3 regions of the Methylotuvimicrobium sp. KM2 genome follow, and region 1 is predicted to be linked to each of the others. Evidence: riboswitches for the same ligand, from Rfam matches in the RefSeq annotation. Region 1 holds a riboswitch; each other region holds the start of a gene.
What was found. Region 1 has a riboswitch for cyclic di-GMP ahead of WJM45_RS08660 (hypothetical protein). Riboswitches for the same ligand answer to the same signal wherever they lie in the genome.
Positions count from the first base shown of each region.

Region 2: it holds a riboswitch for cyclic di-GMP, as region 1 does, so the genes downstream of both, WJM45_RS04205 (PEP-CTERM sorting domain-containing protein) here and WJM45_RS08660 (hypothetical protein) in region 1, are expected to answer to the same signal.
Region 3: it holds a riboswitch for cyclic di-GMP, as region 1 does, so the genes downstream of both, WJM45_RS19625 (S8 family serine peptidase) here and WJM45_RS08660 (hypothetical protein) in region 1, are expected to answer to the same signal.

Region 1 is NZ_CP150634.1:2,043,054-2,046,767, forward strand. It holds partial or broken gene WJM45_RS08655 (IS3 family transposase) at 1-783, shown strand, start outside; gene WJM45_RS08660 (hypothetical protein) at 1,260-1,919, opposite strand; cyclic di-GMP riboswitch class I at 2,142-2,220, opposite strand; gene WJM45_RS08665 (hypothetical protein) at 2,882-3,166, opposite strand; gene WJM45_RS08670 (YidB family protein) at 3,132-3,605, opposite strand; gene lysM (peptidoglycan-binding protein LysM) at 3,623-3,714, opposite strand, start outside.
Region 2 is NZ_CP150634.1:941,391-945,104, reverse strand. It holds gene WJM45_RS04220 (IS66 family transposase) at 1-37, shown strand, start outside; gene WJM45_RS04215 (hypothetical protein) at 292-540, shown strand; gene WJM45_RS04210 (hypothetical protein) at 537-1,043, shown strand; gene WJM45_RS04205 (PEP-CTERM sorting domain-containing protein) at 1,463-2,029, opposite strand; cyclic di-GMP riboswitch class I at 2,295-2,373, opposite strand; gene WJM45_RS04200 (hypothetical protein) at 2,474-2,824, shown strand; gene WJM45_RS04195 (hypothetical protein) at 3,157-3,393, opposite strand; gene WJM45_RS04190 (hypothetical protein) at 3,510-3,714, opposite strand, start outside.
Region 3 is NZ_CP150634.1:4,637,379-4,641,092, forward strand. It holds gene WJM45_RS19625 (S8 family serine peptidase) at 1-1,590, opposite strand, end outside; cyclic di-GMP riboswitch class I at 1,678-1,763, opposite strand; gene WJM45_RS19630 (bile acid:sodium symporter family protein) at 2,232-3,164, shown strand.

The sequences.
Region 1 (3,714 bases):
AGTGGCTGGAACCGGCTCCGGAGCTCTCGTTGAGTCGTCAGTGTGTATTAACCGGCGTGTCGCGGGGAAGCTACTACTACCGAAGCGTACCGGAAGACGCGCTTACGATCGACCTGATGCATCGGATCGACGCGCTTTATACCGACTATCCCTTTTACGGGAGTCGGCGGCGCTGAAACGGTTAGGCTATCGGGTCAATCGTAAGCGCATCCGGGGTCTGATGGCGAAGATGGGCTTGGAAGCGATCTATCCCAAGCCCAATACCAGCCAAAGTCACCCGGAACACCGAGTCTATCCGTATTTGTTAAACGACTTGGCGATCGAACGGCCCAATCAGGTCTGGAGTACCGATATTACTTATGTACGGCTCGCTCAGGGATTTGCCTACCTGGTGGCCGTGATCGATTGGTATAGCCGCAAAGTCTTGGCCTGGTACTTATCCAACACGATCGATATCGGGTTTTGTCTGGATTGCCTGGAAGCCGCGTTACGACACGGGCAGCCGGATATTTTCAATAGCGACCAAGGCAGCCAGTTTACCAGCCGGGAATTTACCGGGCGCTTGACGGAGGCCGGGATACGGATCAGCATGGACGGGCGTTGGATAATGTCTTTGTAGAACGCTTATGGCGGAGCGTCAAGTATGAAAATATCTATGTCAAAGGCTATGAAACGATGACCGAAGCCAAAACCGGACTGGCCGAGTATTTTCAGTTTTACAACGAAACGAGGCCACATCAAAGCCTGAATTACGCGACACCGCATGAAGTCCATGGCGGCTAATAGGCATGGCGCGTGGCGGGCCTGTGGACAAAGCGTGAATGTCCTTCGGACCGTGTGGATAAGCTGATGGAAAACTGCTGAAGCAGTTTCCCACGAGCTTACCCACACTCATTCACCCTTTGCCCACAGGCCCGCCATGAACCGAAAGAGGGTGATGAAAACGCCTGCGGCGCAATAATTATAAAAGATTTATTTTTTAAAGAGCAGGTTCCACCTTAAATTAGACCATTTTCTGTATTGACGTTGGGGTCCACTTTACTATAGCCTGGGCCGATTGTTCCAGCATATTTGGCTGGATGTTCAGGGGCGCCGGACCTTCTTTCCTGAACACTAGATATTGGGGAGAACCACGGGAAATACGGAAGAGCCGAAAAAAAGAGATCCTATCACTCAGTCTATGGAATGGCGACTTACCAATGAAGATGCTCGGGTAAAATTTAAAAAATCTTACCCGACAATACAAAAATGACCGAATACTATGGTGATAGAAACTTAGCTGAAATTTTACTACCCCCAAGTACAAACACATCCAGATTTTCGGTTACCGGTCCTTCACCAACGTCATCTTGAAACTTAATATTTAAGAAACCTAACCCTAATATTGATGCGTTAAGTTTCGAAGGACAACTATTACCATTCAAAAAATTCGCTCTACCGACTATCGCTAGAGCACCAAAATTTACTGCGAAGTCTGACGTCTCACTGTCCTGGAATTTTAGTTCCGAGGAAAACCAAACTTCAGTAAGTAAACCATTTCTGATACGTTCTAAAGAACTATCAAAAAGAATGAAAGGGTCTGTTACGTCTTTAACTTCTTTTTTTTCTTGTTTATCATAAACGACAAGCCGCCCTTCTCCGGTAGAGCAGTCATCCATTCGTAAAGCCAAAATAGTGTCTTTGGAAACACGCCTATTTGGCGGAAAATTTTGAACCAGATTGACAATCGCTTTCTGCGATTGCGTTAATTTGGAAATTTTGGTGTTTGAAATATTTAACTGGTCTTCAATTGCTAATTTTAATGAAAGTTTAACATCAAAATAATTGGCTTCGTTTGCATTTACCTGTTGAGAGTTAAATAATAAAACCAATCCAAAAACTATTGCTATTTTTACTATATATTCAATATTTTGACTCATAGCACGCTACCTTTGCTTTAAGTAACCCTTTAGCACTTTCCCGTTTTTCATATGATGAGGATTAAGTACTTGTTTGAAAGTAATTGATTTACCATAGGCGCACCCCAAAAAAAACTGTACAAAGCGCGAGACTAAACGATTACGCTCGCATAGAGCCTCAAACGGAATTCTTTAAAACAAATAAAAAGCCGAACCACCTACATGACCATAGCGACGGTCACTTTCGGCAGTCCGGCTTTCCTGGATCAAAGGACCCGCGACTTTCTGTCCCTACCTTACGATAGGTTTGGCTTTCACCGAATTCGATCATAAAATTTAATAAGTTTCAACTGAGGATTTTTATAAAGAATGAATAACACCTCAGGTTTTGTTGTCACCCCCTATACCCCTCATCGTTATACATAAGTCGAAAATTACCGTTTTTCTCGTTCCCACCGCTCCAGCGTGGGAATGCATACCGATCTTGCCTCGGCTGACAAGGTATGGGTTTCCACTGAGGACCGTGGGAACCAGAAAAAAATTACTGATTTGCAATCTTAGCTACTCCCTTTTGATTGAAAAACCGTCTAAGAATAAAAAGGCATGGGATATGTCTATCGAGGACCGCCGTGAACCCGTCCATGGGGGCTTGACGGCAGCGATCCCTGCTGCCGACATCCTCGCTAGCCACACCCCATACCTTCACAAAGTTAGCTAATTTTTGAGTATAAAGGGAGTAATGAGGCCTCGATACCATTTTTTGTCGCCCGACGTTCCCGACTTTCCCTCACCTAGCGTTAGGTGAGGAACGATCTGGGGATCGCTCCCACAGAGCATCCGGCCTCCTTGTGGGAGCGACGCCTTCGTCGCGATTTCGAAGCTACTGATGTTCAATATCCGCAGGTTTATCAAACTGCACAGTTTCCAGGTGTACGATGACCTCTGTTTAGCAAGTTTACCGATACTTGTGTATAACGGCGAGCCTATACCACTAGTTGTCGTCGGCGTTTTCGGCGATTTCGTGGGTTTTTGCTTTGGCCCGCTCGAATTTTGGGTTCTAAATCGTCGATTGCTTTTTGCGATTCTTCTTTGACTTTGTTTTTCAATTCGGTCAGTTTGCTTTGTTGTTCGTCGATAGTAGATTGGATTTTATTCAACAGTTCGTCTTCAGTTATGGCCGTCGCTCCAAAGAATAGGATTAATGATTTGAATCGTTTCGAACAATCCGAAACGTCAGGGTTTTCGGCCGAACATTTTGCCGAATGCATTGATGGCGCCTGAGACGCCGCCGACGCTATTCAGCAACTGTTCTCCAAGATCGGCGAGCGTTCCGTTTGGAGAAGCCTTGTCAATGACGTTAGGCACTGCTTCTTGGAGTCCGTTCAACGCCGAAGATTCGCTGATGCCCAGTTGTTTGGCGAATGCGGCAATTTTGTCGTGACCGAATATTTGTTCCAACTGGTTTCCGGAAACCGGAGCATTCTGGCCTTTGCCTAGCCACGAGGACGCGAGCTGCATTAAATCTTGGCTGCCACCGTTCTGCATGCTGGAAATAATAGAAGCCAGATTCAGTTGACCTTGAGTGTTACCGAACAATTTGGCCAACGCTCCGACGATTTCGGAGGTTTCTACTTTTCCGTCACGATCCGTGTCCAATTGCTCCTTGAATAATTGTGCACTTCTTTGAAGTAGGGAATTGATATCCATGACTGTGCCGCCTCGGGTCAAAGGTTTTTGGGGATTCGGATTTTCTGGCCGGGATAGATTTTATCCGGGTCTTTGATGACTTCTCGGTTGGCCTCGAATATTTTTTGAT
Region 2 (3,714 bases), 1.1 Mb from region 1:
TCCAAAATTGCCTCCAGTGGACTGGGGGTCTGAATAGTTACTTCCAAAAAGTACATTGCCGTACCATTTTCAAAAGACTTCATACCAACTAAATCACCTTTACAATCTTCGCAATACTGAGGCTTAGAGCGAAAAACAGATCGGTATTTATCGGAATACCGGTCTGCTTTATATAACTTAATCTCTGCCATAATTATGAACACCGAAGCTTTAAAAAAGGAGAGTTCAGTTTTATGTATTTTTTCCCAGCGAAAAAGGCTTTAACCACCCTAAACCGGTTTAGGGTGATTTATGCGTGAGATAATTCAATGTCTTATGGATTGGGTAGGCAGCATCCCAAGCGATGAAAAACCGCACCAAGTCCTTCGAGCACTAGCGGAAGAATCGCTCAAAAAAGCCGATTTGGAAGAGAAAAAAAGGCGTTTCACCAATAAAGATACCTGGCCGCTGCACATGCAATTACCAATGATCCTCCCAATAAATGGGTCAATTGGAATAAATCGGTTTTGCCCTATTGGAATTCTAGAAAAAAAGATGTGATAGCGCTTGCCGAAAAAAGGAACCTTAATTGCTATCCGGAACTTGATTCCTATATCCCGGAAAAGGCCGGACGTGGTAACGAATCCCTATATTGGATTAAAGCCGAACCGCTCCCTGAAACCGGCAACAATGATGACGAAAAAAATTCAGCAATTGAGCCGGATAAAACGAAAAATCAATCCCGAATTAGTTTCCAGTATGAATTAGCTGAAAACGGCGAAGTAAAAACAACTTGGTGGGCAAAATGGCTATTCCACGATGGTCAGATACGCCTATCGAGCTGGCATATCTGGTTTATCGCCGGTTGGTTAATCACCCTTGGCGGCAGTGTAATTGCACTCTCTTACCTCGCCTGGCTAGGCTTAACCATTCCAAAACCAGTAACAACCAGAGAGTTGACGATATTTATAAGCATCTTTGCTCTTCCATGTGGAGTTTGGATCTTTTCATCAGGCCTTGGCTTCGTTTATTCGAAGATCGCATTGTCGTCGCTTCCGAGTTAATAACCGCTATAGAACAAAAATCGGCGCAACTGGAGTTGTTCAGAAACGGCGACTTAAGGATTATTCGCCTTGTAAGCTATACCGCGCCCTGTCCGGTCTGCGGAGCAACAGTCCACCTCGATAACGGTGAGCCCGACTTTCCCAGACGCTTAGTTGGTCGCTGTGCCGACAGCCCAAGAGAACACATTTTTAGCTTTGACCGGGTTACAAAAAAAGGCTCCGTTTTGAGAAGCCCAAATGCCTAAATAAAGAATCACCGATCGAAAACTTACCAACAAACAATAAGTAAATTCGAAAACCTATATTTAAAACCGATAAATATCCCAAGCTGATCGAATGGGTCAAAGGCTTCGGGGCGGCGATGTATGCATCTGAGTGTCAAGGCTTATCGCTCTAAACACGGCTATGGGTATGTATGGCTATCGTGGTTTGTACCTCCTGAATCCCATAACGATGGTGCCAAGACCGAGCAAGGAAAGCACAGTAGGTTCCGGGACATCAATTGCTCGTGTTGCTATTTCGAATCGCCATTCGATTCTTTGTTCGGGATCGACTTTCAAAGCGGGCAAATCGATCGCAAAGATATCCGTACTAACTAAACCGACACTGGCCCCCGAAGGATTGCCAACATTTGGAGTGATACTCTCAATTATCTGCTGAATCGCTGGCCAACTGTTAAAGAGAAAAGTCCATTGCCTACTCGTGAAATCAACAGAACCGGTTGAAGACAGATTGGTGTAGTCCAAAATCAATCCATTATCAAAAAAATTAGCAGATCCAGCTTTGATATCGTCGGTTTCGAGAAAGGAAAATTCGACAAGATCACCGATTTCTGTACTAGAGAATGGAAAGCCCGAATGCCCGGAAATGTCTAGGTATGCTCCGACTTCTGCTCCCACCAAGGCTGAATTTGCGTCATTCGTATACAATCCCGCAAAAGTCAAAAATATAAATGCCATATTTAAAACTACTTTTGGTCGTTTCATGATTTTCTCCAAGCCTTAAGCTATACCTGCGTTAATGGTGGCATACCTGTGGGAGCCAAAGCTTTCCCAAGGGGTTGATTGCAAATTTTTTTGATGGCAAGCAGATTTGTTAAGCTGCGCATTATTTTTTAGGACATGACAGAACATCTTCGAAATCAACCGGTAGTTAAGAGGTAATCTGCGAACCAAAAAAATACATGCCACTCCGTCTGGCGATTAAAACAAAAAAAGCCAGACCACCTATGTGACTATAACGCTAGTCACATTCGGCAATCCGGCTTTCCTGGATCAGAGGATCCGCGATTTTCTGTCCCTATCTTACGATAGGTTTGGCTTTATTATTTTTTTGCAGTGAATCACAAAATGATTCAATTTTCAACTGAGTATTTTAGTGAGTTATTGAATTGTATTACGTTTTAGATTAAGGCATACATAGACAACACAATGACCGACATCCCGAACCTCTGGGCGCAAGGCTGGGCGTTTTATAAATCCGGCGGCAAGGGCTTTGTGCCGGCCGAAGACGATCCGGAGTTGATCGAATGGGTCAAAGGCTTCGGGGCGGCGATGGCCGATTACGACCTGGAAGGCGAATACCCGAGTATTCAAACCGCCCTGCTCGATCATGGCATCGATGCGGATTTGATTGCGGAATGTTTGGACGCGGCCGAAAGAATCCTCGCGGAACCGGTGTTCAACCGCTGGCCGTCGGTGCCGGTGCGGGGTTATGGCGAAGGGAACCTTCGGGTTGGGCCGTTTCTGGTGGTGCTGCCGGAAGCGGCGAATGATGGTTAGTTGGGGTAGAGAGTTTTTTATGGCGGTTTTGACCAGGAAGGGACATTTAGTGATTTTAGCGTATGGCTACTGCAAAACAAAAAGCAGCCTTTGAACTCTCAAGCTCAGCCGCGAGCGCGGCGACCGGCATGTCAGCAGGAGCGTCTGTTGGCAGACATACGCCTGTTTTGTTCCAGACGGGCCTGATGGTGGCCACGAGACTGTCTTCTAGTCCTGCGGCCAAATTGACATGAAAGCCGCCATAGTAGAGCAGTCCGTTGTCTGGAAGTGCGTGAATTTCCACCGCCGTTGAGGACGCCAAGGTTTCTTCTATGAGCTTTTTTCCCTTGATGTTAGTGGGATTGCGTTGGGCCGGGATTCTGGTAGCCGTAAAGGCGCTTCTTCAAAGGCTGTGCTGTCTTTCCGATGTACATGACTAAGCCAGCAACGACAAACGCATAAAGAATATTTTGAGAATTTGCTTCCGCAATCAGGGCGCACTTGGCCTGGCCTGATTCAAGGCGCCACTCTCCAACCTTGCAAAAGCCCATGCGCTCCAAGCGTTCCAAGGGAGATTGCTCATCTGTCATGGCTGCCAACGTGGAGCTAAGCGGCAAAGTGGAGCACGCAGCGTACCCAAACGGCGATAGGCTGGGCAACAGCGCCGTTTGGATCTGAGCGCTTGAGTAATGTGTTGGGCATATAGCTAATTAATTCGCTTTCCTTTTACGGTAGCTCTCGAATAACACCCATTTAAAATACCTCTCCTTATAAGAGTGGCTTTTAATGATTTTATGCTTCCTGTGGCGTCAAAGTTAAAAGTCCCAACCGCAGCAAAATGGTCATATGTGTCACCATAAAAGGCACTAAAGGATGCCCTCTTTGAAGAGATCATTGAGCTTTCTATATCT
Region 3 (3,714 bases), 2.4 Mb from region 1:
TGGGTCGCTGATTGCTACGGTTGGAGGCGCGATATCTTCAATCACTTCTTCGATAGGCTCATCAACGACTTCTTCAATCGTATTTTGGACCGTTACATTAACACCACTTGAAACCCCTTCATTACCTGCCGCATCGATCGCGGTTGCGCTCAAGGTTACGGAACCATCTGGGACTTGATTGGAATCCCAGCTAAATTGGTAAGGTGCGGTCGTATCGGTACCGACATAGAAACCATTGGCATAGAGCGACACTTCGCTTACACCGACATTATCGGTGGCATTGACCTCGACTTCAACCAATCCGCTGACGGTATTTCCCCCCGTTGGCGAGAAAATATTGACTGAAGGGGCGTCGCTATCGACAGTGACATTCCCCATGCTTTGCGCCATTTCAACCGCTACGGCGGCATTGATGCGGCCGTGACCATAGTATGGGTGGATATCGCCAGCGATTTTATCGGCCGAGGATTTCAAAATTTGCTCGACTTCATCGGGCGTTAGTGTTGGATTCGCGCCCTGAATCAGGGCAATCACGCCTGCAGCCACCGGTGACGAAAACGATGTGCCGTTCCAACTACCATAACTGCCGCCGCGCGTAGTGGTTTGAATAGATGATCCCGGCGCCGCAACATCGATGAACGCGCCGTAGTTCGACCAGGACGTTTTGTTATCGGAGCTATCGGTTGCCGAAACGCTGATCATGTAAGGGTTATCGTTGAAACCCGGATCGACGCCGTCATTGCCCGCTGCAACGACTACAAGCCCGCCTTTGCTGCGCATGTATTGTGCGGCATTGGTTACCGCAGAACTGTTGGAGACCCCGTAGCTGATATTCGCGACATCTGCGCTTTGATCGGCCGCCCAGTTCAAGCCACGAGCAATATCGCTCCAATAAGCCCAACCATCACTACTGTTGGTAATGCGAACCGGCAATATTTGCGCATTCCAAGCGACGCCGGCAACGCCGTTAGCGTTATCGGTTGTGGCGGCCGCCGTACCCGCTACCGCCGTGCCGTGTCCATGTACATCAGAACTGTTGGTGCTGCCGTCGACCGCATTCCAACCGGGCAGCATTTTGCTGGATAAGTCAGAGTGCGCGCTATCGACACCGGTATCCAAAATAGCAATCACGGTGTTGTCGGCTTTTGTTGAGCTCCAAGAGGTTGGCGCTTGAATTTTGGGTAAATGCCATTGGTTGCCGTAACGCGGATCGTTGGGCGTCGTCAAGCTGAGTTCGACCGCCATATCGAGCTCTGCGAATTCGACATGAGGATTTTTGGATAATGCCCGAATAACGGCTTGCTCGGTTTGGGGAGGTACAGAGATAACATGCACTCCGATGTTACCGATTATCTCTTTTTTTTGGCCTTTATTGCGTTTCAGAATTTTGTCGAACTCGCTGTCCGATAACCCGGCTTTCGGTTTGACCAGAATTTGGCCTTCTTTCCAAGGCTTGTCGGGGGCTGCATAAGCCGTTCCGCTTGCGCCACCGAATACGCCGGCAATCAATACCGCCGCCAAGGCTTTGGAAATTTGAGTTGGTTTGAATGTGTTTTGATTTTTTTGACTTCTTCGGCTGTTAGAGTTCATGACCCCACTCCTTAATTTATATTTTAAAGGTCCGAAGGAGTTCCTTGAAGCTGAATATAAATTAGCGTAGATTTTGCGCTGCGCCAATTTAGCAACCCCACTGTCATAGGAAAGACTCCGTTAGACTGGAAACTTTGCGTCACCACCTTTCGATGGCTTTGCCCTTTTATGATTTTCGATTGACTGGAGCTTCTAAAAGCACTTTAAAAGCTTTTTTCGTTCCGGTTGAGTTACAGTGTATAAATTTCAGAAATAATTGATGTGATTTGCTTGGAAAAAATTTATTTAGAGAAATCATCTTGTTATTGTTAATATCGATTCAGTGATTTAGTAAGCACTTTTAAGTTGTCCATTACGACTCCCCTACAAAAAACCTTTTGAGTTTTAGCCATTCGTTCATCTTTAATTAAGCGCAATGGCCGACAGTGCATAGATTAAATCGCCAAAGAAAGAAATTTCTTTTTAGGCGAGTTTTTGTCAGTAAAAGATTACACAAGAAGTCTTATTTTGACCTTAATTCAGATAAGCGCTTGGCCTAAGTTCAATAACTCTCTCCATAGACAAACTCAGGGTTGATCAACAGCAAATCCGCCCATTTAAAGTATACTTGACGCCTATCATTTATTCGGTTTAAAAACGACGTGCTTCGCTTACTTAATTTGCTCGCCAATCTTTTTCCTTTTTGGGTCATCGCCTGCAGCGGTTTAGCATTATTTTTTCCTGCTTGGTTTACTTGGTTCAGCGGTCCAATGATCGTTTGGGGCTTGGCTATTATCATGATCGGCATGGGTATTACGCTTAGCTTCGAGGATTTTCGACGTGTAACGCGCACGACTCGACCGGGTTTAATCGGAGTCGTTGCTCAATTTGCCGTGATGCCGCTTTTGGGTTGGGCCATAGCTTATGGGTTTTCGCTCAATCCGCAATTGGCGGTCGGCCTGATACTGGTGGCTTGCTGCCCCGGCGGCACCGCATCTAACGTGGTTAGCTACATTGCTAATGCCGATGTCGCGCTATCGGTATTGATGACGATGTGCTCTACATTCGCCGCTGTTGTCATGACGCCGCTATTGACTCACTGGCTAGCCGGTGCCTACGTTCCGGTGGATGCTTGGAGCTTATTCTTCAATACTCTACAGGTGGTAATTCTGCCGGTTTTGTCGGGTATGTTGCTGAATCGTTATACGCCTCGCCTGGTTCAGGCCGTAACGCCTATCGCACCGCTCGTTTCAGTGATGGTCATCGCATTGATTTGCGCAAGCATCATTGGCGCGAATGCAAGCACGATAAAGGATTCGGCTTTATCTTTATTGAGTGCGGTTGCCTTATTGCATCTAGGCGGATTTACAATCGGCTATGCAATGGCTCGCTTGATGAAGCTTGAAGAAAAAGCAGCCCGCACAATTTCAATCGAGGTAGGCATGCAAAACTCTGGCTTAGGCGCGGTACTAGCCCAATCCAGCTTTGCACAAATGGCTCTTGCGCCAATTCCCTCTGCCATTTCGGCAAGTTTTCATTCGATCATCGGCAGTATGCTGGCAGCCTGGTGGCGTATACGAAAGACTAAAAGATAGGTGTGAATAATGCCGGAGAGATCCTTGTTTTCGCATATTCCAGTATCGACTTATGAAGGTGGGCTTTATCAGTAAGATAGGCTTTTGCTTTTCGGCAATTGCGGAATTTCAAGGGTGGCGTAAATGCTAAATGCACGAGAATTTTTCTGACCAGCATCGCCTAAGCTCCTTTTGTTTAAGTATTTCAATCCCTCTCTTTGAAAAAGAGGGGGCAACAATTAGGCATGAATAGCGGTAATTTGCCAATGGGGCATGAATACTTAAATAAATCTTTGAGAATTAGTTGTATCCGCATACCCATGACTTAACCCAGCCTTAACATTGCGCGTCAATAGGTTATTGAATAATATGAAATAATTAATTTTATGGCACTACAAAGTTAAATTTGGCATGATTTTTAATTATTATATTTCAATAGCATAGACGGTAGGGACTACACTTGTTAAAGCTAGGTTAACATAAAAGCACCAGAAAACAGGAGCATAAATGACATTGGTTTTATCATAATTTTACTTACACGCGATTGGCCTGGATTATACATATTCACCCT